DNA from 3 places in the Weizmannia acidilactici genome. Region 1 is predicted to be linked to each of the others. Evidence: predicted binding sites of a transcription regulator. Region 1 holds the regulator's gene; each other region holds the start of a gene.
The links. The regulator LexA, encoded in region 1, represses DNA repair genes until DNA is damaged. The targets are predictions, from matches to a motif close to CGAACATATGTTCG.

Region 1 (9,265 bases):
TTGTTCTGCCCTTTCAGTCGGACAAAAATCACCAAAGACCCCATCAAAATCGCAATCACAAACGAAATGATAATGCCTTCCATGCTTCAACCCTCTTTAAAGTCGAATTTTTTACGATATAAAATATTGATACGATAAACATATGCTTTCTTATGCCTATATTCAACCATAAAAACGGGTATTTTGTCCAGACGGAAAGCCTGGTTCCGCCCCCTCTCACAGCGCTGGCTTCAATTCAGCACACGATCAACCGCTTCCAAAACGCGCACTTCGTCAAAAGGTTTGACAATAAAGTCTTTTGCGCCGGACTCAATCGATTCAACAACCAATTTTTGCTGGCCGAGTGCGGAACAGATGATGATTTTCGCATCCGGAAACTCGCGGATAATCGCTTTGACCGCTTCAATGCCTGTCATTTCAGGCATGGTGATATCCATCGTCACTACATCGGGTTTTAATTCACGGTACAATTCAATGGCCCGCTGCCCGTTTTCCGCCTCGCCTACAACAGTGTGACCGCCGTTTTCCAGCATTTTAGCCAAAGTCATTCTCATAAATTTTGCATCATCAACGATTAAAATACTTGCCATTGGACGTGTTCCTCCTCTTCATCTAAAAACCTTGAAATCCCCCAAATAAGGCACTGATATAACCGGAGATGACGGCCATCCAGTCAAAAAAGAGCAGGATCCCGGCAGCCGCCATCACAAATCCGCTGATTTTTACGAGTTTCGCACTGTATTTCTGCATCCACCCTAGGCGGCCGATAAAAAAGGCCAGTATCAAAAAAGGAATGGAAAAGCCGAACACATACGCAGCCATATAAACGGAGGCGGAAGCCGGGTTCGCCACCGCCAGCGCCAAAACAGAAGCCAAAATCGGGCCAGTGCACGGCGTCCATCCTGCGGCAAACACGAGGCCGACCAGAAAAGATCCGGCGAGCCCGAGTGGCCGTTTTTTTATATCAAACCGATAAGCTTTCATGAATATCCGCGGCTGAAAAACCCCGGCAGCCACCAGCCCGAAAAATATGAGAAAAATTGCGCCGAGCTGCCGGATCAAGTCCCCGTAAGTGATAAACATATTCCCGATCCATGAAGCCCCGAATCCCAAGGCAATAAAAACAACGGAAAATCCTGCCAAAAAACATGCGGTATGCGCGATGCTCCTCCACTTCCGCATCGCATGCCCCGCCTTTAACTGGCCGACAGAGGCACCCGTTATGTAAGAAACAAACGCGGGATAGAGCGGCAAACAGCAAGGCGAAATAAAACTCATAAAGCCTGCCCCGAAAGACAACCATACTGTTATATCAGCCATTGGTCCACTCCTTGTTCCGGCATAGATTCATTTTAACAAAAAAAGAGCCGTTTGATGAAAAAAAGTTACCAGAAGGCGGAAAATCCGCACGCCGTTTGATCGAAAGGGAATCGCAGGAAAACGTCCCGGGGGTTGGCCAAAAATGGCGGATAAACTCAAAAACCACCTTTTCTGTGTGGAATCTTGGCAGAAAAAGTGGTTTATAAATTCGTGCGAAGTTGTACAGTGGAATAGATATCCCACAAAAGCCGGCAATCCAGCTTACAATTTCATTTGTTTATTCATAGCATTCATCATTTGATTGATTTTCTTTTGTGACGGCTTCATGCCCATTTGCATCATCATCATTTTCAACATTTGTTCGTTAATTGGCGGATTTTTCTTCAGGTAATTCATCATATATTTACGTGCGATGAAAAAACCGATCGCAATGCCGACCAAAAGGGCAATAAGGGCTACGAGAATAAAAACCCAAGTCATAGTATACCTCCTTCACTCACATACAGTGTACTAAATCCTCTTGAATTATACAATACTTCTTTGCCGCCTCACACGAATTTTCTTTCTTTCACCGGCTTGATCCAACCGAACCGTTTATTGTCGTAATCGATTGCAAGAAGATTGCCGTTGAATTTCCTTAAAGTTTCAAATATAGCTGTTTCCGTATCATAGCTGCCGGATGCATGGAGGCGAAGCAGCCTTTGCTCAATATTTACTTCGGCATACTGGCCCTTTTTGTTTGAGATCAGCCGGTAAGCGCCGTTTTCATATACCATTTCATTTTGATTGGGAAATATCTGCTGCAAGACATGTTGCACGGACAAAAGCGGAATCGGTTTCGTAATATAATCGATCTGCTGGCGGATAACGTTTTTTAATCTGCCGGTCACGCTGGAATATTGATTGAACAGATCAAAAAACATGCGTTCCCTGCCGTAATAATACTGCGCAATTTCTTCTTCAATTAAATAAATATAATAAGTCCGCATGCATGCATCACTCCCAACGTCATTATTACCCTTACTATAATGGAAAAGCCTCAAAAAAGTTGTCGTACGGTGTTATAAAATTCTGTAAGTTGTGTCGAAAATAACACCGTTAACGGTTTTTACACCCTGCAAACACAAAAATGAGCCTGCCATTTGCGGAAATCCGCATCAAGCAGGCTCTTATTTTATCGATTATAAATCCAATAGTTTTTTCGCGCGCGCAACGACATTTTCAACGGTGAACCCGTATTCTTTCACAACCGTATTGCCTTTTCCGCTCGCACCGAAAGTATCAATTGCCAAAATATCGCCTTCATCGCCGGTATATCTTTCCCATCCGAACGAGGAAGCCATTTCAATTGCAAGACGTTTCTTCACGGTTTTAGGCAGAACGGATTCTTTATATTCTTGGCTTTGCTGTTCGAAACGGTCCCAGGACGGCATGCTGACAACAGCTGCATCAATATTTTCTCCTGCCAACTGTTTCTGGGCCTCTACAGCCAGGTGGACTTCCGAGCCGCTGGCAAGCAAAAGGAGGTCGGCTGTTTCTTTTTGGGCCGGTGAAATGACATAAGCCCCTTTCGAAACGCCTTCCTGCGCTGTTTCGGCCGTTCCTATGATCGTTGGCAGCCCTTGCCGCGTCAAGACAAGTGCTGTCGGATGATCCTTGGATGTTAAAGCGAGGCGCCAAGCTGCCGCCGTTTCATTGCCATCAGCCGGACGAATGACGGACAAATTCGGCATTGCGCGCAGTGACGGAAGCTGTTCAACCGGTTCATGGGTCGGACCATCTTCCCCGACCGCAATGCTGTCATGCGTAAACACATACGTAACCGGGAGTCCCATGAGTGCAGCAAGCCGGATAGCCGGACGAAGGTAGTCCGAGAAAACAAAGAATGTGCCGCCGTAAACATGCACACCGCCGTGGAGGGCCATCCCGTTCAATGCCGCGCCCATCGCAAATTCGCGGACACCGAACCAGATATTGCGTCCTTCGTAAACATCCGGTAAATAATCTTTGTCTTCTTTCATACGGGTATTGTTAGAACCGGCCAAATCGGCAGAACCGCCGAATAATGACGGCAGCCGCTTCGCAACCGCATTAAGCACTTCCCCGCTTGATGCACGGCTCGCCAGCGTTTTCCCTTCTTCATAAACCGGAATCTCTTTATCCCAGCCTTCCGGAAGCTCCCCTTTGATGGCAAGCTTCAGCTCTGCGGCAAGTTCCGGATATTGTTGTTCATATTCAGCGAACAAAGACTGCCATTCTTTTTCCTTTTTCACGCCGTTTTCAATGACTAATTCGCGGAAACGGCTGTATACTTCATCCGGTACATAAAAGTCTTCCTCAAACGTCCATTTATACGCTTCTTTAGTCAGTTTCAGTTCTTCTTCCCCGAGCGGAGCGCCGTGGACGGCGGATTTACCAGATTTGTTAGGGGAACCGTACCCGATGATTGTTTTCACTTCAATCAGCGTCGGGCGGGTTGTATCGGCCTTGGCTGCTTCAATGGCTTTTGCAACGGCCCCGATGTCATTACCGTCTTCCACGCGCAAATATTGCCAGCCGTAAGCTTTAAATCTCCCTTCAACGCTTTCAGAGAACGACTTGTTTAATTCACCGTCAAGGGAAATATCATTGGAGTCATACAAGACAATGAGGCGGCCTAATTTTAAATGTCCAGCCAAAGATGCCGCCTCCGCGGAAACGCCCTCCATTAAGTCCCCGTCGCCGCAAAGCGCATATGTATAGTGGTCAATGACATGATAATTTTCTTTATTGTAAACTGCCGCCAGATGCCTTTCCGCCATCGCCATGCCGACCGCCATCGCAATGCCTTGTCCAAGCGGGCCGGTCGTTGCCTCAACGCCTTCTGTATGCCCAAATTCAGGATGGCCAGGGGTTTTGCTTCCGAATTGCCGGAAATTTTTAATTTCGTCCATGCTTAACGGATAGCCGGATAAATGAAGCAGGCTGTACAGCAGCATAGAACCGTGGCCGGCGGATAATACAAAGCGGTCCCGGTTAAACCAGTGCGGATTTTCAGGATTGTGGTTCATATACCTTGTCCAAAGCGTGTACGCCATCGGAGCAGCCCCCATCGGCAACCCGGGATGGCCCGATTTCGCTTTTTCAATGGCATCGATGGACAGCGTACGGATCGTCGTGATTGCCAGTTCATCCGTTTTATCAAACATCTTAATCATCCTTTCTCTCGGTGGTTACATTCCTATATTAAGGCAAGTTAAACCAATAACACAACTTTTTTACAGCTCTTACAGGCTTTCAGCGCAAAAAGGCTGGTATGCCCGCACACATTTATTTATGCAAAAAGCCCACTCAGGGGCCGTTAGTGCATTTTCCGCTTCATTTGAATGAGCTTGATTTTTTCCGGTGTGACGTCATTTCCGTCAGGGTCAAAGACGCGGACATTTTCGATTGTTTGTTTCATAGAAGAACGGAACGCCTGCAAATATTCGCTTCTCAATTTGGACTGTTCTTTTGCTTCCTCATCCGTCAGCCCGCCGTTTTTGGCTTTTCGCGCCAATTCATTAATCCTTGACATTTTGTCCTTAGAAAGCATCGTTTCTCTCCTTATCTTCATGTTTTTAAGTTATCTTACTAAAAAACGGGCGTGCCCGCAACGGATGTGCACCGGCAACACAGCCCTATTCCGAAAAACCCTTTTCCTCCATATATTCCTGGTATCTCCGGTGCACAGTTGCCTTTGAAACGCGGTAGCCGAATCCGCGCATAGTGGCGGCAATTTCCTGGAAAGTCAGACCATTTTCGCGCAAGTGGACGATTTCTTCAACCGGAACATCTTTCCTTTCCTTGCCGTGCACATTGCCGTGTCCCTTTAAATTTTTTTGCGGGCGGTAGCCTTTTTTTACTGCACGCTCCATGCCCCTCTTGATCTTTAAATTGTGAAGCTTCCGCTGGTACTCTTCCACCATGCTGACTATTTTCAATACCATGGAATCGGATTCCGACAGCTCCAATTCCCCGTTTTGGGCATAACAATATACTTTTACCCCTTTTTTATATAAAAAATGAATGAGTGCAATTTTTGCATTCCCCCGTCCGATACGCGTTTCATCCTGGACAAGCACCGCATCGATCCGATCGGCATCCAAAAGCTCGAGCAGGTCGAGCACACCTGGCCTGTCCAGGTCATATCCGCTCGCCCTGTCTTCGATCACGGCCGCCACTTCGAACCCGAGCCTTGCGGAAAGTTTTTCGAGCTCTTCCCGCTGCCTGTGCAGGGAAGTTTCTTGGCTCTCTTTATCCGTGCTTACTCTGCAATATAAAACGACTTTCATTTTCCCAATCTCCTGCTTCTTACTTAAATGCCATTTCATTTTCGTTTCCCGGCACGCCGTTTTTTTCAACCGGAATGACGATTTTTTCGCCGGCTTTGATCATATTCCCATCTATATCGTTATGGGCCTCCACCCAACGAATGAATTCCTCCCTGTTCATGGAACCGGCCTTGGCATACCGGTCAGCGATGTTCCAAAGTGTTTGCCCTTCCCCGACAACAATCTCCCTGCAGCTTGAACGGTCCTGCAGACTTGCAATCATATAAAAGCCTAAAATGAGTATTACAACTATTAAAATCATAACATAATTATACTGTTTCCATAACCGTGCCACCGCCATCACCCTTCCACGAATATTTGTTCGATGTTTGGATAATAAAATTATAAAACGAACATGTGTTTTAGTCAATAGTTTTTTCGAACTTATGTTTGTTTTTTCTTCTTCGGCGTGATATAATAATAGCAAATAATGGCACACCGCCGTTCGCAGGTGCGGCTGTAAGGATGTGCCGATCACAATTGAACGACGAGGTGGAATTTTATGACCAAACTATCAAAACGGCAACAGGATATATTAAATTTCATTAAGCAGGAAGTACGGACAAAAGGCTATCCCCCTTCCGTAAGGGAAATCGGCCAAGCTGTCGGCCTTGCTTCCAGTTCGACTGTGCACGGCCACCTCGCCAGGCTTGAAAGCAAGGGGCTGATCCGGCGCGACCCTACGAAGCCGAGGGCGATTGAGATTTTGGACCATGAAGAAGAAATTCCTCTTCAAAATGTTGTAAATGTGCCTGTTGTCGGGAAAGTCACTGCCGGCATCCCGATTACGGCAATTGAAAATATCGAGGAGTATTTCCCGCTGCCGGAACATCTTGTCCCTTCCGACGATTCTGTTTATATGTTGGAAGTCGAAGGCGAGAGCATGATTGATGCGGGCATTTTGGACGGTGATTACGTCATTGTCCGTTCCCAGCAGACCGCCGATAACGGGGATATCGTCGTCGCCATGACGGACGAAAATGAAGCAACCGTCAAAAGGTTTTTCAAAGAGAAAGACCATTTCAGGCTGCAGCCTGAAAACCCGACAATGGAACCGATCATTCTGAAAAATGTAACCATATTAGGTAAAGTCATCGGCCTGTACCGTCAAATGGTGCATTGAAGTAGAGAGAAGCAGTTTGTTTGCTGCTTCTTTTTTAATAGAGGATATGCGAGATTTAAAGATATTATGAATGCCGAAATACCGTAATGAGGTATATTTTTCCCAAAACATACTTGGGCAAGAAATTCTGCGGCTAGTACTGGTAAAACGAATTTTCTCGAATCATTAGTAAAATGTAACAAAAAAATAGTAAACAATCCCTTTGTTTAGGGTTATCCTAATATTGGGAGTTTTAATGAAGTTACTTTAAGCAAAGGACTGAGAAAAATGAACAACATTGTTGTTTACGCTTCCAAGCACGGGACGGTTGAGGGCATTGTCAGGTCTCTCTTAAGAAAATCGCCGGAAGAAATTTTATCCATTAATATTTTAAAAGAAGAACCGCCAAATCTCTCAGATTACAAAAACATCATGATCGGCGGATCCATTTATCTGGGAAAAATCCAGAAACCGCTTACCAAATTTATCAAACACCATTTGGACATCCTTTTGCAGAAGCGTGTCGGCCTCTTTTTATGCGCCGGCGAAACAGACCGCAAAAAAGTCATAGATGAATTTAACCATGCCTTTCCGGAAGCACTGCGGAAACACGCCGTAGCCAAAGAAGTGTTAGGATACGCATATAAGCTGGACGAAATGAACTTTTTAGAAAAAATGCTGGTTAAAAAAATGAGAGGCGTTACGGAAAATACGAGCGCGCTGAACGAAGAAGGCATTGAACGATTTTTCGATACGGTGTTTAAGTAGTGCCGATGCCGCCATTTTCCCCCGCATCTTCTTCCCCTTCCTTTCCATCGGTTGCCGGCCTGGACGTACGCCCGAATAAACGGGAATCGTCGGAAGCCGGCACCTTCCACCTCCATCTTTTTTTGCTGATTTAGCCAGCCCTTCCGGTTAACCAGCGGACCGGAAAACGAAGCAAATTTTCCGAGCGATGGATTTGCTGCGTTTCTTAAAGTTTTTAAAATGGTCAAGATTTGACCGCTTCTTTTTTTCGATACTGCTCCCTTATTTTTTCAAGGCGTTGCCGCAGGGCGGCGATATCTTCCGGGCTTTTTTCCTGCAATGCAGAACTGCCAAGGAAACTGTGCTCGAATTCCGAAAACCAGCTGGGAAGCACTTCTTTCCTCCGGATTCCAGAATGCCTCTGCCGCCGCTTTATAAATTCCAGCTGCAATGCACGCGCCTCCTCCACTGTTTGCACATTTTTCCCCGCCCAGTCCTTTAAGATCGTTTCACAGTATCTCCAGTTTGCTACGCCGTGTTCCACTGCAGTTTTCATCGCTTCTATCACGAGTTCCGCCGTTAATTCATCACACCATGTAAAAATTTTTTCGGCAATATAGGAACCAGCTGTTCCAAAGCCGTTTTGTTCATAAAACGCGATTACATTCTTTGTTTCCTCACCTTTTTCAAAAACGGGAAAGTGCTCTATTGAAGAAGAAGTAATCTTTGCCGTAGTCTCTGTAGTAATCTCTGAAGTAGTCTTTGGTATTGCACTTTCATCGTGAACGTTTGAGCGCTCATATTGAAAGCATGGGTTTTCATATTGATCGTTGGAATTTTCATTTTGAAAGTATGTATTTTCAACCTGATCGTCCGAACATTCATTTTGAAAGTTTGGATTTTCATCCTGATGGCCCGGATTTTCATTTTGAAATTCCGCTCCGTCATCATTAAAAACCGGCAGTTTGTAACCTTCCAAAACATAACCCAGTTTTGCGAGATCGCGCTGAATTTTGGTAAGGTTTACCCGGTATTGCATCGTTTTATCCCAACGGTATTTTGGGTTTATCCGTTTTGACAGCCAGCTTCGCTCGCACAGTTTGTCCAAATACCGGCGCATGGTGGCTCCCGAGTTTGTAATCATGCATTCTTTTGCCAGTTCATCCGCCTTTTTGTAAATCCAGCCGTATTGCAGTTCTAAGCAGGACAAATCAATGTTTTCCCTTATCATGCGCTTCTTTTCTTCCAAAATAAATTGATCGAAATCGGCAATTCTTTCCGACCAATAGAGCATCTGGTTCAGCACTATCATCCACTCTTCCCTCCCTGTATAATCACGATCCAATTATTATCCAGATTCCTATTTATAACTATACTATTTTTTGTAATAATAATTCAACTTACCAACAAGATTAAATGTTTCGGATTTATTTACTCTAAATCTTAGATTCTGATGCTTTCATAGCGTTCTCCTTCATATTTCGCGGTTTGCTCGTACTGCGAACTAAATTTCTCCTCTAACACACTTCCTGAAAGTTTCAAATATAACACTGTAATTTTTTCTTCTCATCTTTTTGTTCGTCACTTCCACACTTAGGACAAAATGTCGGTAATATTGATTTACATCATCAAAGGAGACTTGATATTCAAATAACGGCAGCTGCTTTTTAAAGTCTTCATTGTTTTCGCTCTCCTTCAAGGTTTCGGTCTTCACTAACTTTAAATTCACTGGTTATAAACGGAG
Region 2 (11,420 bases), on a different contig from region 1:
ATATTCGATAAAATAAGTTCAGCACCAAAATATTTTGTGACTTGTTGAACTTGCAGCAACATCATGGCCATTTTCACCTCTATATTATTGTAAGTGTACAGGATGCAGCTCTGCAACTCAACTGAGGCACGCGAATATTGTCAAAAATCTTTTCACATAAATCAATGAAAAATATGCAAATTTGTGATATATTTAACATGGTTGGAGAGAGAATGGGCGTAAGATTAAATTTTTTCAGAGACGGTTATTTTTTATTTATAAAAACAGGAGTAATATAAAATCATGGATTGGTAGCGCTGCCAAATATCTCGAAAACTAAAAGGAACCAACTTGGGGGATTTCACATGAAAGATGAATCAGCTAAAATACCACAAGCCACCGCGAAACGATTACCATTGTATTACCGTTATTTGAGAAATTTGTACACTCTTGGCAAGCAGAGGGTCTCTTCAGCGGAACTGAGCGAAGCGGTGAAAGTCGATTCGGCGACGATCCGCAGGGATTTTTCTTATTTCGGGGCGCTCGGGAAAAAAGGGTACGGTTATAATGTTAAATATTTATTGTCTTTCTTCAGCAAGACGCTTAACCAGGATGAAATGACAAATGTGGCGCTCATTGGGGTAGGAAACTTGGGAACTGCCCTTTTGAACTATAATTTTTCCAAAAACAACAGCGCTCGGATTGTGATGGCCTTTGATAACGATGAAAGCAAAGTAGGAAAACGGGTCGGCAATGTGCCGATTTACAGCATGAACGATTTAAAGGAGCGGCTTCGTCAGGAAGACGTGACGGTCGTGATTTTAACGGTTCCGGCCATTGCCGCGCAGACTGTGACAGATGAACTTGCGGATACAAACGTGAAGGGAATCTTGAATTTCACGCCTGCCAGGCTAAATGTCCCGCCGAATGTCCGCGTCCACCATATTGATTTGGCCGTGGAACTGCAAGCCCTCATCTACTTTTTGCAGCATTATTCAAATGATGCCGAAAATTCGAAAGAAAAAACCGTCAAATCATAGCCAAAACTCCCTTTTTCCGTTATCATAATGGGTACAGGGGGTGGCCCGAAGTGGGAACGGAATTCAAGGGAAAGCTGTCCGGTAGTTTTGGTTTGAAGGTGTTGCATAGCGGAGCCGAAAATGGGGAGGATCGAAAGGCGGAAATGAAAGGTGAACGGCCTTGAATCCGAAAAACATGACGGTTGCCGAGCATATTCAGGAATTGAGAAAGCGGCTGATTACGGTTCTCGTTTTCTTTGTGTTTGCGATGATTGTGGGATTATTTGCCGCCAAACCTGTGATCCGTTATTTGCAGCATGCTGAAGAAGCCGAAGTGTTAACGATGAACGCCTTCAGGGTGACGGATCCGATTAAGGTTTTTATGGAAGTATCTGTTGTCATTGCATGCTTGCTGACGCTCCCGGTGATTCTGTACCAGCTGTGGGCGTTTGTAAGCCCTGGCCTGTATGAGAAGGAAAGGAAAATCACATTAAGCTATATTCCCATTTCCATTTTGCTGTTTATGCTTGGCATTTCATTTTCTTACTTTGTTCTTTTTCCATTTATGGTGGAATTTATGATGGAATTGTCGGCGGAAATGGGAGTCCATACGGTTATTGGCATCCGTGAATATTTCCAATTTCTTCTGCAAATTACGCTTCCTTTTGGATTTGTGTTCCAGATGCCGGTTGTAGTCATGTTTCTCACCCGGCTTGGCGTCATTACACCAATGCTGTTAAAAAAGGCACGAAAATACGCGTATGTTGCTTTAATTGCGGCGGCAGCCATCATTACACCGCCCGATGTATTTTCGCAGCTGATGGCCGGCGTACCGCTGATTTTGCTGTACGAAATCAGCGCAGTCGTCTCAAAATTTTCATACCTTAAAGCAAAAAAAGGAGAAAAAGAAATAACCATTGATGAGCAAACGATGATTTCTGAATGAGTGCCGGTTTGCACACGGCCGCCAAATTCGTTCCGTTGCTGCGCAGGCGTTCCGCAAATCCGCAATCATCATCAGTGGAATGTGATGCAAAAAAGCCGTTTTTCCCGGACTGTTTGAAGTGTTCCGGAAAAAACGGCTTTTTATTTTTTGGCCGAATGTTTGAGCCTGAAATGGAAAAGAATCAGCCTGATCCCCGATCCCAGATCCAAAGTGGCAATCAAAAGAAGCAGGTAACAAAAAAAGCCCCAGCCGCTCATCTGCACTTGCTGGATGGCAAAATAAGTGAACAATGCCCCAAGCAGGCAATTGACCACACCTGAAAAAAGTGGCTTCATCATATAAGTCCTCCAATTAAGCTGTGAAAATCTTGAAATTGTAATGTCTGTTGAACGGACGGATACAAAAGCTGCATTACCACCACAATGGTGTTCATGGACACGTGTGCAAACATGGAGACAGTAATCCGTTTCGTTTTTTCATATAAAAAAGCAAGCGCCAGCCCTAAAAGAGAATACAGGAACAAGTGGCTGATCTCAGTGTGGGCAAGCCCGAAAATGACGGAGCTGACCACTCCGGAGACGATAAAGGAAAACCGCCTGCGCAGTGTGCCGAAAATGATTTTCCGGAAGACGATTTCTTCCAGAATCGGCCCGGCTATGGAACTGATCAAAATGACAAGCGGAAATCTTTCGATCAGCACCATGATTTGCTGCGTGTTGTTGGAGCTTTGCGGAATGCCGAAAAGTGATTCGATTTTTGCGGCAACAATCTGGGCGAAGAAGCACAGAAAGACGCCGTATACCGCCCACAAGGCAGATGGGCCAGCCGGGAGCACTTCAGCCCGGTTCATTTCATTTTTTGCGGCTCTCCGCAAAAAATGAAGGACGATGATCAAGCCGACAATAAAACTTAATACCGTCCAAAGCGGGGGTGTCAAAGTTTTCATGCTGGCGGGCGGCTCATGGAATAGGTTTACCCCGGCCCAGTAGAGCATCGGGTAGCCGATAATGTTGGACAACAGCATGAGGACGTACGTCACCAGAATATACACATACTCTTTTTTCACGCGTTCATTTCCTTTCCTGGGCAGTTCAGAGTTTAAAGGTTTGCAAAATGGTCCAATATGTACATTGTACTATTGAACGGAGCGGTGTTCAAATGCTTGTGTCCGTCAGCCTTTTAAGTTGCATATTCGGTTGTTGTTAAAGCATACTTATAAGGGGACACCGGAAGCAAAAAAAATAAAAAAAGTTGTGTTAGAGACTTGCAAAAGGAGAATGAATTATTTATTATAATAATTGTGTTAGCACTCATCTATAGCGAGTGCTAATAATGGACAAAATTTTACATAATGCGAATTAAGGAGGTTGTTTCACTTGTTAAAACCACTGGGTGATCGCGTCGTAATTGAATTAGTAGAAACTGAAGAAAAAACAGCAAGCGGTATTGTGCTGCCTGATACTGCGAAAGAAAAGCCGCAGGAAGGCAAAGTCGTCGCTGTCGGCTCAGGGCGTGTGCTGGACAATGGCGAGCGCGTTGCCATTGATGTAGCGGTAGGCGATCGCATCATCTTTTCGAAATATGCTGGTACAGAAGTGAAATACCAAGGCAACGAATACTTAATCCTTCGCGAAAGCGATATTTTGGCAATTGTGGAATAAGCGTGATTGCGTGAACATAGAAAAATATAACGAATATGAGGAGGTTTTTATAAATGGCAAAAGAAATTAAATTCGGCGAAGAAGCCCGCCGCGGCATGCTTCGTGGTGTAGATAAACTTGCGGACGCTGTTAAAGTGACATTGGGCCCGAAAGGACGCAATGTTGTATTGGAAAAGAAATTCGGTTCTCCGCTCATCACAAATGACGGTGTCACCATTGCAAAAGAAATTGAACTTGAAGACGCGTTCGAAAACATGGGTGCGAAACTCGTATCCGAAGTGGCAAGCAAAACAAACGATGTAGCCGGTGACGGTACAACGACTGCTACTGTTTTGGCACAGGCCATGATCCGCGAAGGCCTGAAAAACGTTACAGCCGGCGCAAATCCTGTCGGCATCCGCAAAGGGATTGAAAAAGCTGTTGCTGCTGCCGTTGAAGAATTAAAAGCAATCTCCAAACCAATCGAAGGCAAAGCTTCCATCGCACAGGTTGCTTCCATTTCTGCCGCTGACGAAGAAGTCGGCCAATTGATTGCAGAAGCAATGGAACGCGTTGGCAACGACGGCGTTATTACAATCGAAGAATCCAAAGGCTTCTCAACGGAACTGGATGTTGTGGAAGGGATGCAATTTGACCGCGGTTATGCATCGCCTTACATGGTAACAGATTCCGACAAAATGGAAGCTGTTCTTGAAAATCCATATATCTTAATTACTGACAAAAAGATTTCCAATATCCAAGAAATCCTGCCTGTTTTGGAACAAGTTGTCCAACAGGGCAAACCGCTGTTGCTCATTGCGGAAGATGTTGAAGGTGAAGCCCTTGCGACACTTGTTGTCAATAAACTGCGAGGCACATTCAATGCGGTTGCGGTTAAAGCGCCTGGCTTCGGTGACCGCCGCAAAGCAATGCTTGAAGATATTGCAACCCTTACAGGCGGCGAAGTCATTACGGAAGATTTGGGCCTTGAGCTGAAATCCGCAACAATCAATCAATTGGGTCGTGCCGGAAAAGTTGTTGTCACAAAAGAAACGACGACAATTGTTGAAGGCGCCGGGGATTCTGCAGCCATTTCCGCCCGTGTGAACCAAATTCGCGCGCAATTGGAAGAAACGACTTCCGAGTTTGACCGTGAAAAACTGCAGGAACGCCTTGCAAAACTCGCTGGCGGTGTTGCAGTCATCAAAGTCGGTGCTGCAACTGAAACGGAATTAAAAGAACGCAAACTGCGTATTGAAGATGCTTTGAACTCCACCCGCGCTGCTGTTGAAGAAGGCATTGTAGCCGGCGGTGGTACTGCACTTGTTAATGTGATCAAGAAAGTTGCTGCGATTGAGGCGGAAGGCGATGTCCGCACAGGTGTGAACATTGTACTTCGTGCTTTGGAAGAACCTGTACGCCAAATCGCTGCAAATGCCGGCCTTGAAGGATCGGTTATTGTGGAACGCTTGAAGAAAGAAGAAACCGGAATCGGATACAACGCTGCGAATGGAGAATGGATAAACATGATCGAAGCCGGTATCGTTGACCCTACTAAAGTTACGCGTTCTGCACTTCAAAATGCTGCTTCTGTCGCTGCAATGCTTCTCACTACAGAAGCGGTTGTGGCTGACAAACCTGAACCGCAGGCTCCTGCAGGCGGCGCGCCGGACATGGGCGGCATGGGCATGATGTAATGCTGCCATAAGGGCAAAAGATAAAAAAGCTGCTTCCCGTATTTCGGGAAGTGGCTTTTTTGCATTTGCAGGCAGAGCGCTCCTCCTGTTTTTCGAAAGAGGCGGGATATCCGAATAAATGTTCTATTTTCGCTTGAAAAAGAATGTGTGTTCGTGTTAAAATGAGAACAAACATTCGTGAAGGGGGAGAGTCGGGATGATCAGCCTGCTCAAAAATGCGATGGAAACGGGGGAACGCTTGGAACTGATCTATATGAACTGGTGCGGGGAGATTTCGCAGCGCACGATAAAAGTACTGGCAGTTCATGAGCATTCATTCACTGCTTACTGTGATTTGAGGAGGAAGATCCGGACGTTTAAATTTGAAAACGTTTTGGGCATAGCCCGGCTGCGGAAAATAAAAAAGGGGGCATGAAGGACGGGCCCGGCTATTCCGTATGCTCACGGAATACCCAGAGCCTGCTGCCGATGAAATTGACGGCAATCCCTGCCAAGGTCGCAATGATTTTGGCGTAAAGAAGCGGCCAGCCCCATTGCTGGTGAAACAGAAAGAGGAGAAGGGAGGTAAATCCGTATACGATTAAATTAATGACAACAAAACGAAAAGCTTCATAAAAACTAGGCTTTTTCCTCACTTGAAACGTCCAAAAACGGTTGAAGATATAGCTGTTCACCATGCCTGCCGTATAAGAGCAAGCTTGCGCCGCCAAATAAGGCACATGGACATGCGTTAAAATAAAGAACACGATAAAATCAACAATCGTATTACCGGCACCGACAATACAAAATTTAATAAATGAGGCATATTGTTTTTTACTGCTCATGAGCGTGCTGTACACCTTTCTGTTGTTAGCTTTTGCCGTAAATCCCATTGTATCATTCTTCTTTCCGGGATGCGAAGGAAGACCGGCTTGTTTTGTATAAATTTGTTTCGATCGTATAGCGCGGGCGCCTTTTTACTTCCTTGAAAATTTTTCCGATGTATTCGCCGATCAATCCGACCGCCATCAGTTCCAGCCCCCCAAGGAGCCAGATGGACAAAATCAGAGACGTCCATCCGGAAACCGTACGGCCCATAAGTTCCTGTACAATTGCGTAAATACCGACAACAGCGCTTAAAATAAATGTTATAAACCCAAGTGCAGTCACAAAGCGGATCGGGGCAATGCTGAAAGAAGTGATGCCGTCCAATGCAAAAGCCAGCATCTTTTTTAAAGGGTATTTTGACTCCCCGGCCAGCCGCTCTTTCCTGTCGTAATACACTTTTGCGGAAGGAAAGCCGAGTAAAGGAATAATGCCGCGCAAAAAAAGATTTGTTTCTTTATAATTTAAAAGTTCTTCGAGCGCCCTTTTGCTCATCAGCCGGAAATCGGCATGGTTCGGGATCAATTGGATACCCAGTTTTCCCATTACCCAATAAAACCCTTCAGCGGTTGTCCGTTTAAACCATGTATCCGTTTTGCGGCTGTCACGGACACCGTATACAATATCATAGCCTTGCCAATATTTTTCGACAAACGTCCGGATGACACGGATATCATCCTGCAAATCCGCGTCAATCGAGATGACGCAGTCGGAACGTTCGCTTGCAACCGAAAGCCCTGCAAGAAGGGCGTTCTGGTGCCCGGCGTTGCGGGACAGCTTTACGCCTTTTACATGCGGGTTTTGGGCCGAGGCTGTCTCAATGATTTCCCATGTCCGGTCGCGGCTGCCGTCATCGACAAACAACAGTGTGCTGTCTTCCCTGATTAAATTGGAATTGGCAAGGGATTCCAGCATTTCAGCCAGCTGTTTCATCGTATCAGGCAGCACTTCTTCTTCATTATAACAAGGAACGACAATGGTTAATTTCGGATAATGGTTCATTTTCATATCTCCTCTGCCATACGATTTTGTTATTCTGCTTCGTATAAATAAATAGTCCAGGCCGATTGGCGGTTATGGAAAGCTTTTAAAAACCGCAAATGCTCCTCTTTTGTGTTTAAAATCGGAACGGCGGAAAAAATATAACGGCCGCCGAGTTTTTTAAATGCATTCGTATCAATATTAAGGTGGTGGATTTTGACCCCGCTGCCTTTTTTAAATTCATAGTTTTTGCCCAATTCACTGACAAAAATATAGCAGCGGTTTCCCCATTGGTCAAAATACGTTTTTAATGTCGGGCTTTTATCCAGCTCTTTTGCGATGATTTTCCGGAACTGCCTTTTATAGGACAATGGATAGTAGTTATTGTACGTGTCCAATGTATAAAAACCGTTATACTGGGCGATGGCCGGATGAATCCCGATGCTCGCCACGCGGTAGGAACTTTTCGGCTTCCCGATGTAGCGGCTGATTTCGTTGAACTGCTGCACCGCATAAAACTGGTTAAATGACGGTTTTCCTGCTACACGGTAGTATATTTCAGGATTAAAAGCAAACAGGACGACAATCTGCGCGATTAAACAAACTTTCACAAACTTTTTCCACTTTTCACTTCGCTTCCAGAGAAAAAGCGAGCCTGCGGCAAACATTGTATATATGACGAGCGGCCGCAAAAAGTGGAACCGCGCAAAATTAAAAGTATTGAGCAGGCTAATTCGTTCTTTTAGCGGCTCCCATGCCTTGTTGAACCAAAAAGCATACCAAAGGGATAATACGGCATTTAATACAAAAAGTTGCACATAGCGTTTTTCTTCTTTCCAGGCTTTTGATTTGTAAATCAGCCATAACACGACAAAAGAAAGCGGCAGAATGACAAGTGTATGGACTGTCATATCGTGTGTATGCCCGAAAGAATAGTTCCACAACGCGAGTCGCAATGTATGCCAAAATCCGAGTTTGGAGCTGACAAAATCATTCCGGCTGGTCGGCTCATGGGAAAAGACTAAGGAATAAACAAGACGGTATTCAATCCCTAAATATAGGCATGTCATCCAAACAATGCCGAAAAAGAATTTCCAATTGCATTCCTTTTTCACAAAAACATCCCGCAGCCATAACAGCCCCATCGCTGTTAGGAAAAAGAAAAACCCAAGCACAAAACTGGAATAGAAAGGCAAAAGCGTGAGCGTCAGCCACTCTTTCCAAGTGGCCTGCCTTTCCCTGATATTTAAGAATGCCCAAAGTGCAAGCGGCATTCCCAATGTACTCAACATCCCGGACGGCCAAAAAGGTGTAATGGCAAAGGCAAGCGATACCCATACCCGGATTGGATAGGCATCATTGCTTTTAACAAAATGCCTTTTTAATAAGAGATACATGCCCAAAAATGCAAATACTCTTGTTATTGTCTGGCTGAGCGTATAAGCGGCAACGGGTGAAAACAGCGCGTATAGCCATTGGATCCCGCTGAATTCCGTTCCAAATGCGTTTCTCGGCAGTCCGTTAATAATCTGCGGTATCGTCGCATTCAGAGGGCCGAATAATTCCCCGCTCCGGTCAAGCACACGGTACCACGCGATGTTCGAATCCAAATTGTCATGGACCCGGATATGCATATTGCCGCCAAGAATATACATGGGGGAAAGATAGACGGCAAGGATGATCACTGCCACCCACAATGCTTTTTTTTCTTTAAAACTTGTATTCATCCCATTCGACACCATCCAACTCTTATTTTTTATCCAGGCTTGGTACGGAAGCCTCCAACTCCTTAAAACACTTTTAAATAGACGACTGTATGGGAAAAAAGTTCACAGCATCCGGAAAAACGCCGCGGACGTAACTGGCACAGAATTAAAAATCGTGCGAGGTTTTAAATAATTACTTCCTTATATTAATGATATAATAGGAGAAGCATAAAATGGTTTCAAATGCCAGGATGAAGGGAAGAAGCTGCCATGATCATAAAAGATGTGCAAGTGCATTACCGGAACATTCCGCTGCTCGTTCCATTTAAAACGGCATTGCGGACAGCCAATGATATCGACAGCGTTGATGTGAATGTGATACTGGACAACGGAATAATAGGCATGGGGGCAGCTGCGCCGGCCGTTGCCATTACGGGCGATTCAACCGAAAGCATCATGTCCGCGCTTCTTGGGCCCATAAAAGGAGTGCTTGTCGGGCATGACCTGAATGATTTCCAAACAGCCTTGAAAAAGGTACAGCTATGCTGTATCGGCAATACAAGCGCAAAAGCAGCTGCAAATATGGCGCTTTACGATGCATATTGCAAATGGCTGAATATTCCGCTGTATGCTTATCTTGGAGGCCGGAAAAATCTCCAAACTTCCATGACGATCGGGGTTGATACACCTGAAAAGATGGCCTGGGATGCAGAAAAGAGCGTGGAGGCGGGCTTCCATTTGTTAAAAATAAAGGTGGGCACGCATCCGGAGCTTGATATTAATCGGATAGAGGCGATCCGCCGGGCAGTGCCGCCGGATACAAAATTCCGGCTGGATGCAAACCAGGCATGGGAACCGAAACAGGCAGTCCAAATCCTGCGAGAACTGGAAAAAAGAAAACTTGGCATTGAATTTGTGGAACAGCCGGTATCTGCCCATGATTGGGAAGGCTTAAAATATGTGACGGAAAGAACATGCCTGCCGGTCATGGCGGATGAAAGCCTGTTTACGGCAAAAGATGCATTGAAGCTTGTTTCCGGGCGTTATGTGGATTTAATCAATATTAAGCTGATGAAATGCGGCGGGATTACGGAAGCATGGAAAATTGCAGGTATTGCCGAGGCAAACGGGGTCAAATGCATGGTTGGCAGCATGATGGAACCGTCCCTTTCTGTGGCTGCAGCCGCTCACTTTGCTGCAGCCCATCCAAACGTTTATTATTTGGATCTGGATGCCCCGCTTTGGCTGTCCGAAGAACCCGACCATTTAACGTATGACGGCGAGAATGTATTACTGCCCGGCCGGCCCGGGATAGGGGTCGTCCAGCCGGTCTAGTGCAAAAAGCCTTTGCCACGGAAGAACTTTCATGTAAAATAAAATAAGGATAATTTCAAATGAACGGGGGATGGAAAATGGGTGCCCAGAAAGCATTGATCAATATTGATTATACGAATGATTTTGTGGCGGAAGACGGCCGTTTAACATGCGGCAAACCGGGGCAGCTTATTGAAGAGAATATCTTTGCACTGACGAAATCTTTTCTCGAGAACGGGGATTATGTTGTTTTTGCAATTGACTGCCATGAGGAAAACGACCCTTACCATCCGGAAACGAAATTATTCCCTCCGCATAACATCGCCGGCACAACCGGACGGGATTTATACGGAAAACTGCAGCGGCTTTTTGAAAAATATAAAGGGAGCAAACATGTGCATACGATCGATAAAACCCGGTACAGCGCCTTTTGCGGGACTGACCTGGAATTAAGGCTAAGGGAACGGGGCATTGAAGAAGTCCATTTATGCGGGGTTTGCACGGATATTTGCGTGCTGCATACCGCCGTGGATGCCTACAATAAAGGTTTTAAGCTGGTGATTCATGAAAATGCGGTGGCAAGTTTCGATCCGGAAGGCCACAAATGGGCATTAAGTCATTTTAAAAATTCGCTTGGGGCGGAAGTACGGTAAAACCATCAATAGGAGTGATACGGAATCATGCGTTATCAAGATGACAGTCTAGCTCTTCACACTGACTTATACCAAATCAACATGGCCCAGGCCTACTGGAAAGATGGCATTCATAACCGTAAAGCGGTATTTGAAGCGTTTTTCAGGAAAATTCCTTTCGGAAACGGGTTTGCGATTTTTGCAGGGCTTGAAAGAATCGTGGATTATCTGAAAAATTTCCGCTTTACAGAAGATGATATCGCGTATTTGCGGAGCACCGACAACTACAGCGAAGAATTTTTGCAATACTTATCGGAAATGCGCTTTACCGGAACGCTACGGTCAGTCCGTGAAGGGGAGCTCGTGTTTGGAAACGAACCGCTCATCCAGGTCGAAACCTCTTTAGCCGAAGCGCAGATCATCGAAACGGCGCTCTTGAATATTATTAATTACCAGACGCTGATTGCGACTAAAGCGGCCAGGATCCGGACGGTGGCGGGGGAAGACGCCGCTTTATACGAATTCGGGTCGAGGCGGGCCCATGAATTGGATGCCGCGATTTGGGGAACGCGGGCCGCATACATCGGCGGATTTGACGGGACAAGCAATGTCAGGGCCGGCAAACTGTTTGGCATGCCGACG
Region 3 (11,420 bases), on a different contig from region 1:
GACATCCAGGTTATGCTCGATCACAAGAACGGTATCGCCGTTGTCCACCAGCCTTTGCAGCACATCCAATAGCTTGGCAATATCATGGACATGGAGGCCGGTTGTCGGTTCATCCAAAATGTAGAAAGAACGGCCGGTCGAGCGCCTGTGCAGTTCGGAAGCGAGTTTCACACGCTGGGCTTCGCCGCCGGACAATGTTGTTGCCGGCTGCCCGAGTTTGATATATCCGAGGCCGACGTCGAATATCGTTTGCAGCTTCCGCTTGATTTTCGGGATGTTTTCAAAAAAGGCAATCGCATCTTCGACCGTCATATCGAGCACATCGGCAATATTTTTGCCTTTGTATTTCACTTCGAGCGTTTCGCGGTTATACCGTTTCCCGTGGCACACTTCACACGGTACGTATACATCCGGCAAAAAGTGCATCTCAATTTTGATAATCCCGTCGCCGTGGCAGGCTTCACAGCGGCCGCCTTTTACATTGAAGCTGAAGCGGCCTTTTTTATAGCCGCGGATTTTCGCCTCATTGGTGGATGCGAACACTTCGCGGATATCATCGAACACGCCGGTATAGGTGGCAGGGTTCGAACGCGGCGTCCTTCCGATCGGAGACTGGTCAATGTCGATCAGTTTGTCCAAATGTTCGATGCCTTTGATTTCTTTATGGGCGCCCGGCTTCGCTTTTGCGCGGTACAATTTTTGCGCAAGCCCCTTATACAGGATTTCGTTTACGAGCGTGCTTTTTCCGGAACCGGACACACCTGTAACGGCAATAAACGTACCGAGCGGAAATTTGACATTGATATTTTTTAAATTGTTTTCCTTAGCCCCCCTGACCTCAATAAAACGGCCGTCCCCTTTCCGGCGTTTGGCAGGCAGCGGAATAAATTTCTTTCCTGACAAATATTGTCCGGTCAGCGAATCCGGGTTCGCCATCACTTCCTGCGGCGTTCCCGCTGCAACGACCTGTCCGCCGTGGACGCCCGCCCCCGGTCCGATATCGATTAAATAATCGGCGGCGAGCATCGTATCCTCATCATGCTCCACGACAATCAGGGTATTGCCGATATTGGCCATTTCTCTGAGCGTTGCAATCAGGCGGTCATTGTCGCGCTGATGCAGTCCGATCGACGGTTCATCAAGAATATACAACACCCCTGTGAGCCGCGAACCGATCTGCGTGGCGAGGCGGATACGCTGCGCTTCCCCGCCGGAAAGTGTCCCGGCAGAACGGCTCAATGTCAAATAATCGAGGCCGACATTGACCAAAAAACCGAGGCGGGAATCAATTTCGCGGAGAATCAGCCTTGCGATTGCCTGCTCTTTTTCCGTCAAATCCAAATGTGTGAAAAAATCGCGGGCTTCCGCAATCGAATAATCCGTGATTTCGCTGATATGTTTCCCGTTGATTTTCACTGCAAGGCTTTCCGGTTTCAGGCGGTAGCCTTTGCATTTCGGGCACGGCTGCTCGGCCATGTATTTTTCCATCTGCTCGCGCGTAAAATCGGAGCTTGTCTCGTGATAACGGCGTTCAATATTGCGGATTACGCCTTCAAACTCAATATAGTTGTCGCGCACCTGGCCGAAATCATTTTCATAATGGAAATAAATTCGTTCCGTGCCCGAGCCGTATAAAATTTTATCCATCTGGTGCTTCGGCAAATCTTTTACCGGTGTGTCCATGTCAATGCCGAAATGTTCGCACACGCATTTTAAAAGCTGCGGGTAATATTTCGAACTAATCGGCTCCCACGGGGCAATCGCGCCTTCGTTTAATGTCAGCGACCAGTCGGGGATCACAAGATCGAGGTCGACTTCCAGCTTCGAGCCGAGCCCGTCGCATTCCTGGCAGGCGCCGAACGGGCTGTTGAACGAAAACATGCGCGGCTCGAGCTTGTCAATTGAAAAACCGCATATCGGGCAGGCGAAATGCTCGCTGAACAACAGCTCTTCCTCGCCGATCACATCGATGATGACGCGGCCGTCAGCAAGCCGCAGCGCCGTTTCAAGGGAATCGGCAAGACGGGATTGCACCCCATCTTTTACAACAATCCGGTCTACCACAATATCAATGGAATGCTTTTTATTCTTGTCAAGATCGATGTCTTCACCGAGGTCGTGCATTTCGTGATCGATGCGGACACGGACGAAACCCTGCTTTTTAATATTTTCGAGCATTTTGACGTGCTGGCCTTTTTTCCCCGATACGACCGGGGCCAGCACCTGCAGCCGCGTCCGCTCCGGATATTCCATGATGCGGTCGACCATCTGCTCGACCGTCTGCGAAGCAATTTCGATACCGTGGTTTGGGCAGATCGGCCGTCCGATGCGGGCATATAGCAGCCGCAAGTAATCGTAAATTTCCGTTACGGTCCCGACGGTGGAACGCGGGTTGCGGCTCGTTGTCTTCTGGTCAATCGAAATCGCGGGGGACAGCCCTTCGATTGCATCGACATCCGGTTTGTCCATCTGCCCTAAAAATTGGCGGGCATATGCGGATAGCGACTCCACATAGCGCCGCTGCCCTTCCGCATAAATTGTATCGAACGCCAATGAGGACTTGCCGGAGCCGGATAATCCCGTCAGCACGACAAGCTGGTCCCGCGGCAGTGTCACATCAATATCTTTTAAATTATGGACGCGGGCCCCTTTTACTTCTATTTTATCTAATACCATTGTGGTCATCCTTCCGCTTTCAGTTCTAAAAGGGCATCACGGAGCTGCGCGGCCTGTTCGAAATCAAGCGCTTTTGCCGCTTCTTTCATTTTCGCTTCCAGTTCCGCAATCAGCCGCATACGTTCTTCTTTCGTGAGCGGCTTCTTCTCTTCTTCCGTTTCATAAGCTGCTGGTTCCTCCGCCGCGTAAGTCGCATGGATCGCATTGCGGATGTCTTTTTGGATTGTTTTCGGAATAATGCCGTGCTTTTTGTTGTACGCTTCCTGCACGGCACGGCGCCGCTTCGTCTCATTGATCGCCTTTTCCATGGATTCTGTAATCGTATCGGCATACATAATTACCTGGCCGTTCGCATTCCGTGCGGCGCGGCCGATCGTCTGGATCAGTGAGCGTTCGGAACGTAAAAACCCTTCTTTATCGGCGTCAAGAATCGCGACAAGCGACACTTCCGGGATGTCCAACCCTTCGCGCAGCAGGTTGATGCCGACAATTACATCGTATTTGCCGAGGCGGAGGTCGCGGATGATTTCAATCCGCTCGAGCGTCTTCACTTCAGAATGGAGATACTGGACTTTGATGCCCACTTCTTTTAAGTAGTCCGTTAAATCTTCCGCCATTTTCTTCGTCAACGTTGTGACAAGCACGCGCTCATTTTTTGCAATCCTGTCCTGGATTTCCCCGAGCAGGTCGTCGATTTGCCCTTCGATCGGGCGCACGTCGATTTTCGGATCCAAAAGGCCTGTCGGGCGGATGATCTGTTCCACCATTTTCGGTGTATGCTCCAGTTCATACGGCCCCGGTGTTGCGGAAACGCAAATCATCTGGGAAATATGTTGTTCAAATTCCTCGAACCGGAGCGGCCGGTTATCGAGCGCGGACGGCAGCCGGAAGCCGTGATCGACAAGGACCTGCTTACGTGCCCTATCCCCATTAAACATTCCCCTGATTTGTGGAAGCGTAACATGGGACTCATCAATGACGAGCAGAAAATCTTTTGGGAAGTAGTCCAGTAGCGTGTAAGGCGTCGAGCCGGGCGGGCGCAGCGCCAAATGGCGGGAATAATTTTCAATGCCTGAGCAGAAGCCCATTTCCCGCATCATTTCCAAATCATATCTGGTCCGCTGCTCAAGGCGCTGTGCTTCCAGAAGTTTTCCGTTGTCGCGGAGCTCTTTCAGCCTTTCTTCCAGTTCCGCTTCAATATTGCGTATCGCAATTTGCATCTTCTCATTGCGCGTGACGAAGTGGGAGGCAGGAAAAATGGCAACATGCTCCCGGTCCCCGATGATTTCACCCGTCAGTGCATCCACTTCACGGATCCGGTCAATCTCATCGCCAAAAAACTCGACGCGGATGCAATGTTCATCGCGGGAGGCCGGGAAGATTTCGACGACATCACCGCGCACCCGAAACGTCCCACGCTGGAAGTCGATATCATTGCGGGCGTACTGGATATCGACAAGCCTTCGTAAAAGCTGGTTCCGCTCGATTTCCATTCCCGTCCTGAGGGAAACGACCAGTTCGCGGTATTCTTCCGGCGAACCCAAGCCGTAAATGCATGATACGCTTGCGATAATGATGACATCATTTCGTTCAAACAAGGCCGATGTTGCCGAGTGACGCAGTTTGTCAATTTCATCATTGATACTCGCATCTTTTTCGATATACGTATCGGTTTGCGGCACATACGCTTCCGGCTGGTAATAGTCATAGTAACTGACAAAGTACTCGACCGCGTTGTTCGGGAAAAACTCCTTAAACTCGCTGTACAGCTGCCCGGCCAATGTTTTGTTATGGGCGATAACGAGCGTCGGTTTATTGACTTCTTTGATCACATTGGAAATCGTAAACGTTTTGCCCGTACCAGTTGCCCCAAGCAAGGTCTGTACTTTTTTGCCTGCACGGACGCCTTCGACAAGCTGGCGGATCGCTTCCGGCTGGTCTCCCTGGGGCTGATATTTCGAAACAAGTTCAAAAGCACGCTGTTCCATTCATGTGCCTCCTCATTTACAATCGGCTTTTATTTCAAACCATTAAAGGTGGTGCATCGTCTTTCGGTCTTTTTATTTTAACACATATCTACTTGCATCACCAACAAAAAGCGAACAAACTTTCCCTTTTCTTTCCATGCGAAAGAACGGTAAGGCCATTCCCCTACCGCATGATTAGCTTTGCTTCCCCTTTTTCTTCTTTTCCCTCTGTATCATTGTATTAGCAAAATAAAATCCGATTGTCAAAGAAGCTGCATCCATAATGTATACCGGCCATGTGCGCGTATACCCTTTGTAAACCGAAGCGACAATGAGCGCGACCGTCAGTACTAAACCGATCAGCTGGTTGAATGTGACCCTCGTAAAAAAGATGACAAGAAAGCACGGAAAAAAAGCGGCCGCAAACAGTTGTATGATCATAATCACCCCACTCCAAGCCAATTCTCCCCATTATCCTTATTGTTGAACAACAGGCTTGAAAATACAAGAAAAATCATTGAAAATGAATTATTTTTTGAATTCATTTTCAATGATTTCGTTCGTAATCACGCGCAGCTCGCTATGTTCAATAAAACGTTCCGAAAGCAGGTCAGGCAGGATGGAATCCAAAAAATATCGGACGGAAGCCATTTCCGAAAACTGCAGGATCGTCCGCAATGATTCCTCGTAAATCTCCAAAAACAGTGGTTCCGGATTCCCTTTTTGGATTTCCCCAAAAGACTCGTAAAGCAGATCGACTTTATCCGCAACCGATAAAATTTTTCCTTCGAGCGTATCATCTTTGCTTTCTTTGAACAAATTCAAATAAATGGCCCGGTATTCTTCCGGGAACACGCCGTTAATGAAGTTCTTTGTCATTTCCTCTTCCACCTGGCTGAACAGCTGGTGAAGCTCTTTTGACGAGTATTTGACTGGCGTTTTGATATCGCCCGTAAACAGCTCCGGATAATCATGGTTGAGCGCCTTCTGGTAGAGCAGGCGCCAGTTGACTTCATTTCCAGCATGCTCTTCCACATGGCCGAAAAACTGGGCAATTTTGGCCACTTTAAATGAATGGCTGGCCACCGAGTGTTCCTGAAATTTAAACTTTCCCGGGCAGCGGTAAATTTTTTCCAAATCTGATAAGCTTTTAAAATATTGATGGACTCCCATCTTGCTCCCTCCTTGCTGTTTGTCCAACATTAACCGTAAAACTTCCCTTTTTGTATGCTATGCAAAACAAAAGGGAACGGCTTTTGATATTCTCACTATTCTAAAAAAAAATAAACCCAGCGTCAAGCAACTGGATTTATCTTCTCACATGGTTATCGGTTTAAGTCGACGATCGTACCGGTTTTTAAATAGACGATCCATTCGCATACATTTGTGACATAATCCCCGATCCGCTCGAGGTGCTGGAGAACGAGGATCATAAACGATGCGTGATGGATATTTGCTTTATTTTGCTTCATATCTTCCATCAGCTCGTTAAAAATGATCCGGAAATCGCGGTCGATCTGATCGTCCTGTTTGGAAACTTCCACCGCTTTTTCTTCATTAAGGGTGATATAAGCACTCAAGCCTTCATGTACCATCTCTTTGACGGTTTCCGCCATTTCCGGGATCCGGGCAAATGGTTTTAAATAAAGGTCATTCTTTAATTCAATCGCAATTTTTGCGATGTTCACCGCATGGTCGCCCATCCGTTCCAAGTCGGTGACCACTTTCAGCATCGTGCCGATCCGCCGCAGATCCGTCCCGACCGGCTGCTGGGTAGCTATCAGTTCAAAACATTTCTTTTCGATATCAACTTCATATTGGTTGATCGCTTTGTCATTCTCTATGACCGATTGTGCCAGGACGGTATCGTTTTCTGTAAAAGATTTTACGCTTTTATAGATGGCCTCTTCGACAAGCAGCCCCATTCTCAACAAGCTTTCGTGCAATTCCTGCAGGTTTTCTTCAAATAATTTCCGCGCCACCATTGTCCCGCCTTTCTATTAACCGAAACGCCCTGAAATATAGTCTTCGGTTTGTTTCGATTTTGGATTGGTAAACATTGTATTCGTTTCAGCATATTCCACGACCCTGCCGTTCAAAAAGAATGCCGTATGGCCAGAAACCCTTGCCGCCTGCTGCATGTTATGGGTGACGATCACAATCGTATAGTTGTTTTTCAATTCCAGGATCAGTTCTTCAATTTTTGCTGTTGAAATCGGATCAAGCGCCGACGCCGGTTCGTCCATTAAAATAATGCCCGGTTCGACCGCCAGCACCCTGGCAAGCACGAGTCTTTGCTGTTGGCCGCCGGAAAGCCCCATCGCTGACGTGTGGAGCCGGTCTTTTACTTCATCCCACAAAGCGGCCTGGCGCAAACATTTTTCAACAATGTCATCGAGCACACGCTTCTTTTTCACGCCATGGATGCGCGGGCCGTACGCGACATTATCGTAAATGGACATTGGAAACGGGTTCGGACGCTGGAACACCATGCCGACATTTTTCCTCAAGCTTACTACATCCGTTTTCGGGGCATAAATATTCTCGCCGCCGATGAAAATATTCCCTTCTGCGCGAAATCCGGGGACCTGGTCGTTCATCCGGTTCAACGTGCGGAGAAACGTCGATTTTCCGCATCCGGACGGCCCGATCAATGCCGTCACATGATTTTGTAAAATATCGAGATTGATATCATACAGTGCCTGAAAGTCCTTGTAAAAAACATTCACATGTTCGGCGCGGATCAGTGTTTTGTTTTCCGTTCTCTCTTCCGTCATTGTCGCCATTTTGCCTTCTCCTTTTTGCTCCCAAAATTTACCCAAAATTCCCGGATAAATAGTCCTCGGTTTGTTTTTTCTTCGGATTCGTAAACATTTGTGAAGTTTCCCCCGCTTCAATCAGTTCGCCCATGTAAAAGAAAGTGGTGATATCGGAAATGCGCGCCGCCTGCTGCATATTGTGGGTGACGATTGCAACGGTGTATTCTTTCTTCAGTTCCACGATCAACTCTTCGATTTTCCCTGTTGAGACCGGGTCTAATGCCGATGCCGGTTCGTCCAGCAGCAATACTTCCGGATTCATCGCAAGTGCCCTTGCAATGCAAAGCCGTTGCTGCTGGCCGCCTGATAAAGCAAGCGCGGACGTGTGCAGGCGGTCCTTTACTTCGTCCCATAAAGCCGCTTTCTTTAAGCTTTCCTCGACAATTTCTTCAAGCAGCGCTTTTTTGACGCCATGGTGTTTCGGGCCGAAAGCGACATTTTCAAAAATCGATTTGGCGAACGGATTCGGGCGCTGGAACACCATGCCGATATGTTTCCTGACTTCAAATACATCCACACCCGGGCGGTTCAGGTGCTCCCCTTTATAAAGGATATCTCCTTCGATCCGGCAGCCCGCCACTTCGTCATTCATCCGGTTCAGGCTCCTCAAATAAGTCGATTTTCCGCATCCGGACGGCCCGATCAATGCCGTTACCTGATGTTCCGGAAAAGCAAGGCTGACATTTTTAATCGCCGGTTTTTCCCCGTAATAGACATACAAATGTTTCGTTTCCAGCACGATTTTCTGCGCTTTTGGCTCTTGTTCCGGGGATTTGTTTACAGAAAGCGGGGCCGCCGGAATCACTGCTTGTTCTTTTCGGGCTAACATCGATACTACCATTTTCGTTTCCTCCTTCATTAATGCATCGTCATCCGGCGGTGGATCCATTTGCCGATGAACCGCGCGGAAAAGTTAAATACGAGAATGAAAAGGATCAATACCGCAGAAGCACCGCTCGAAACGGCTGCGGCATCCGGCATAATGCCTTCTCCGTTGATTTTCCAAATGTGGACGGCCAATGTTTCAGCCGGCCGGAACGGGTTTAATGGGGAAGTGACGTCGAACGGGTTCCAATTTGTGAAATCCAGATTCGGCGAGCTCATTCCCGCTGTGTAAATGAGGGCGGCCGCTTCTCCGAAAACACGGCCGGATGCCAAAATGATTCCTGTGATAATCCCCGGGAGCGCAGCCGGCAGCATCACCGATTTAATGGTTTCCCACCGCGATACGCCGAGGGCAAGCCCTGCCTCACGCTGTGCCGGCGAAATACCGCGCAGCGAATCTTCCACAACACGCACCATCAGCGGCAAATTGAAAACCGAGAGTGCCAAAGCGCCGGACAGGATTGAAAACCCCCAGCCCATTGACAGGACAAAGAACAGGAAACCGAACAGCCCGACAACAATAGACGGAAGGGATGACAGCACTTCAATCGCGGTCCGGAGCAGGTCCGTGAGCCAGTTCTTTTTCGCATACTCGGCCATATAAATGCCTGCGCCAAGCGCGATCGGAATGCTGATTATCATTGTCAGCACTAATAGATAGAAGGAATTAAACAGCTGCGGCCCGATTCCTCCGCCTTTTGTAAAAGTTTGCGGCGAAGACGTGATAAAAGACCAACTAATATGCGGAACGCCACTCGCCAGAATATAACCGAGCAGCCCGACGAGGATGGCCACGATAAACAGCGCGATCAAATAGAGAACCGATGTTGCGATACGGTCTGCAATTTTTGCTTTCATCATACATTCCTCCTGCGGCCGATAAAGCGGACGATGATTATAAAGACGAGCGACATCAAGAGCAGGATGAGCGCCAGCGTCCAAAGCGCATTATTTTCGACGCTCCCCATGACGGTATTGCCCATGCCCATCGTTAAAATGCTGGTCAATGTCGATGCTGGCTCAAACAACGATTTTGGAATGACAGCCGAGTTGCCGATGACCATCTGGACGGCGAGCGCTTCGCCGAATGCACGCGCCATTCCGAAGATGACCGCCGTTAAAATGCCCGGGCGCGCCGTTCTCAGCACAACTTTATAGATCGTTTGCCAGCGCGTCGCCCCAAGCGCAAGCGATGCTTCCCGAAGCGAATCCGGCACCGCACGGATCGCATCCACCGACAAACTCATCATCGTCGGCAAAATCATGATCGCAAGCACAACTGTTCCTGCAGCAATCCCAAAACCACTTCCCGATATATGTTCCCGGATGAACGGGACAACGGCGCTTAAACCGATGAACCCGTAAACGACCGAAGGAATCCCGACAAGCAATTCAATGACCGGCTGCAATATTTTCTGCCCGGCTTTCGCAGAGATTTCCGTCATAAACATGGCTCCGCCGATCGCCAATGGCGCGCAAATGATGGCAGCCAAAAACGTGACCGCAAAGGAACCGAAAATCATCGGCAGGGCGCCGACCATCGGCTTCCCGGCCGCATTCGTTTTGCCCGGTTCCCAATCCTTGCCGGTAAAAAACTCCAGTACACTGGCATGGTTGACAAAGAAAGTGCTTAAACCTTTCGATGCAACAAAAACAAAAATCGATGCAGCGACAACCGCCATTAAGGCGATGCAGATAAACGTAATGATTTTGCCGCGCCGTTCTATTTTGATTTTCGAACGCGGTTTTGCTTTATGGGCGGCCTGCTCTGTCCACTTGAGTGCATTTTCGCTCATGCTGTTTGTCCCCTTTCATTTCCGGCAGCTGGAAAACGGACAAAGCCGGCGGGTTCTACCGCCGTGCATGTCCCGCATGCCGGTTTGCTGCTCCGGCATCCATTTCCCATTGCGGATATTATTTGTTTGTTACATTTCCTTTTGCATCACGTTCCACTTTCATATCGGAAATGGACATATACCCGAGTTTCGGAACAAGGTTTTTCTGAACTTCATCCGAAAGCATGTAATCAATGAATTTTTTCGTTAACCCTTTCGGTTCGCCGTTCGTATACATGTGTTCATAAGCCCAAATTTTCCATTTGTTTGTTTTGACGTTGTCTTCCGTCGGTTCAACCCCGTCCACTTTTAATGCCTGGACTTTATCGTTGATGTAAGAGAATGCGAGATAGCTGATGGCCCCAGGTGTTTCGCTGACGATTTTTTGAACTGTCCCGGAAGAATCCTGTTCCTGCGCTTTTACAGTCGTTGCGCCATCTAAAGCCCATTTTTCAAACTCTGTTCTCGTGCCGGAGCCTTCCGCACGGTTGATGATGACAATTTTCTGGTCTTTCCCGCCGACTTCTTTCCAGTTTGTAATTTTGCCGGTAAAGATGCCGATTAATTGCTGCTTCGTAATGTTTTTCACGCCGACGCCTTTATTCACAACTGGCGCGAATCCGACTACAGCGACTTTGTGGTCAACGATTTTACTTGCATCAATGCCATCTTTTTCCTCTGCAAAAACATCGGAATTCCCGATTTGGACAGCACCTTCCACAACTTTGCTCAGCCCGGTACCACTGCCGCCGCCCTGTACGTTAATCGTCGCCCCGGCATTGTTATTCATGTATTGTGTCGCGGCTTCCTGCACGAGCGGCTGGAGCGCGGTCGATCCCACTGCAGTAATGCTTTCCTGCTTCGCGCTGCTGCTATTACTGCTGCCGGATTTCTGCGATCCGTTTGCGTTCCCGCATCCGGCCGCAATCACCGCGAAGATGGTTAATAAACTAAATAATGTTGCAAACTTTTTTCTCATTTCATTGCCCCCTGTGTTTTGTTTACTTGCTCCTTACACTATTAAAGATAATGGCCCGGTATTAAGCGGATATGAATGAAATGTTAAGAGTTTGTAAAGATGATAGAAACGGGTGTAAGTTTTTAAAAGATAAGCTGTCACATTTTGGGCAAATTTAATAAAAATAGAAGAACGCAGATTGATTTATAATAGAAGAAGAATTTATTTGAACGGAGGTATTGGATTTGAAATCAGTTGCCATTATCGGGGGCGGGATTAC

Region 2: the regulator LexA is predicted to act here: its motif matches at 5,393-5,406, upstream of GBH70_RS10520 (WYL domain-containing protein).
Region 3: the regulator LexA is predicted to act here: its motif matches at 4,776-4,789, upstream of uvrB (excinuclease ABC subunit UvrB).

The regions. Positions count from the first base shown of each region.
Region 1 covers NZ_BKZR01000020.1:429-9,693, forward strand. Annotated here, with positions in the region: gene GBH70_RS08850 (CcdC family protein) at 1-83, opposite strand, end outside; gene GBH70_RS08855 (response regulator) at 231-590, opposite strand; gene GBH70_RS08860 (cytochrome c biogenesis CcdA family protein) at 613-1,320, opposite strand; gene GBH70_RS08865 (YneF family protein) at 1,582-1,800, opposite strand; gene sirA (sporulation inhibitor of replication protein SirA) at 1,869-2,309, opposite strand; gene tkt (transketolase) at 2,502-4,508, opposite strand; gene GBH70_RS08880 (DUF896 domain-containing protein) at 4,661-4,894, opposite strand; gene GBH70_RS08885 (YneB family resolvase-like protein) at 4,980-5,633, opposite strand; gene yneA (cell division suppressor protein YneA) at 5,653-5,973, opposite strand; gene lexA (transcriptional repressor LexA) at 6,175-6,795, shown strand; gene GBH70_RS08900 (flavodoxin domain-containing protein) at 7,063-7,542, shown strand; gene GBH70_RS08905 (DnaD domain-containing protein) at 7,766-8,833, opposite strand.
Region 2 covers NZ_BKZR01000026.1:6,885-18,304, forward strand. Annotated here, with positions in the region: gene GBH70_RS10485 (ABC-F family ATP-binding cassette domain-containing protein) at 1-65, opposite strand, end outside; gene GBH70_RS10490 (redox-sensing transcriptional repressor Rex) at 345-1,019, shown strand; gene tatC (twin-arginine translocase subunit TatC) at 1,180-1,944, shown strand; gene GBH70_RS10500 (DUF4305 domain-containing protein) at 2,085-2,282, opposite strand; gene GBH70_RS10505 (CPBP family intramembrane glutamic endopeptidase) at 2,279-3,010, opposite strand; gene groES (co-chaperone GroES) at 3,321-3,605, shown strand; gene groL (chaperonin GroEL) at 3,659-5,281, shown strand; gene GBH70_RS10520 (WYL domain-containing protein) at 5,478-5,696, shown strand; gene GBH70_RS10525 (GtrA family protein) at 5,710-6,153, opposite strand; gene GBH70_RS10530 (glycosyltransferase family 2 protein) at 6,158-7,147, opposite strand; gene GBH70_RS10535 (DUF6044 family protein) at 7,177-8,853, opposite strand; gene GBH70_RS10540 (dipeptide epimerase) at 9,103-10,167, shown strand; gene GBH70_RS10545 (cysteine hydrolase family protein) at 10,245-10,799, shown strand; gene GBH70_RS10550 (nicotinate phosphoribosyltransferase) at 10,827-11,420, shown strand, end outside.
Region 3 covers NZ_BKZR01000009.1:8,994-20,413, forward strand. Annotated here, with positions in the region: gene uvrA (excinuclease ABC subunit UvrA) at 1-2,676, opposite strand, end outside; gene uvrB (excinuclease ABC subunit UvrB) at 2,682-4,664, opposite strand; gene GBH70_RS04800 (CsbA family protein) at 4,839-5,084, opposite strand; gene GBH70_RS04805 (HD domain-containing protein) at 5,172-5,816, opposite strand; gene phoU (phosphate signaling complex protein PhoU) at 5,969-6,628, opposite strand; gene pstB (phosphate ABC transporter ATP-binding protein PstB) at 6,644-7,429, opposite strand; gene pstB (phosphate ABC transporter ATP-binding protein PstB) at 7,458-8,303, opposite strand; gene pstA (phosphate ABC transporter permease PstA) at 8,321-9,205, opposite strand; gene pstC (phosphate ABC transporter permease subunit PstC) at 9,205-10,143, opposite strand; gene GBH70_RS04835 (phosphate ABC transporter substrate-binding protein) at 10,262-11,161, opposite strand; gene hemG (protoporphyrinogen oxidase) at 11,386-11,420, shown strand, end outside.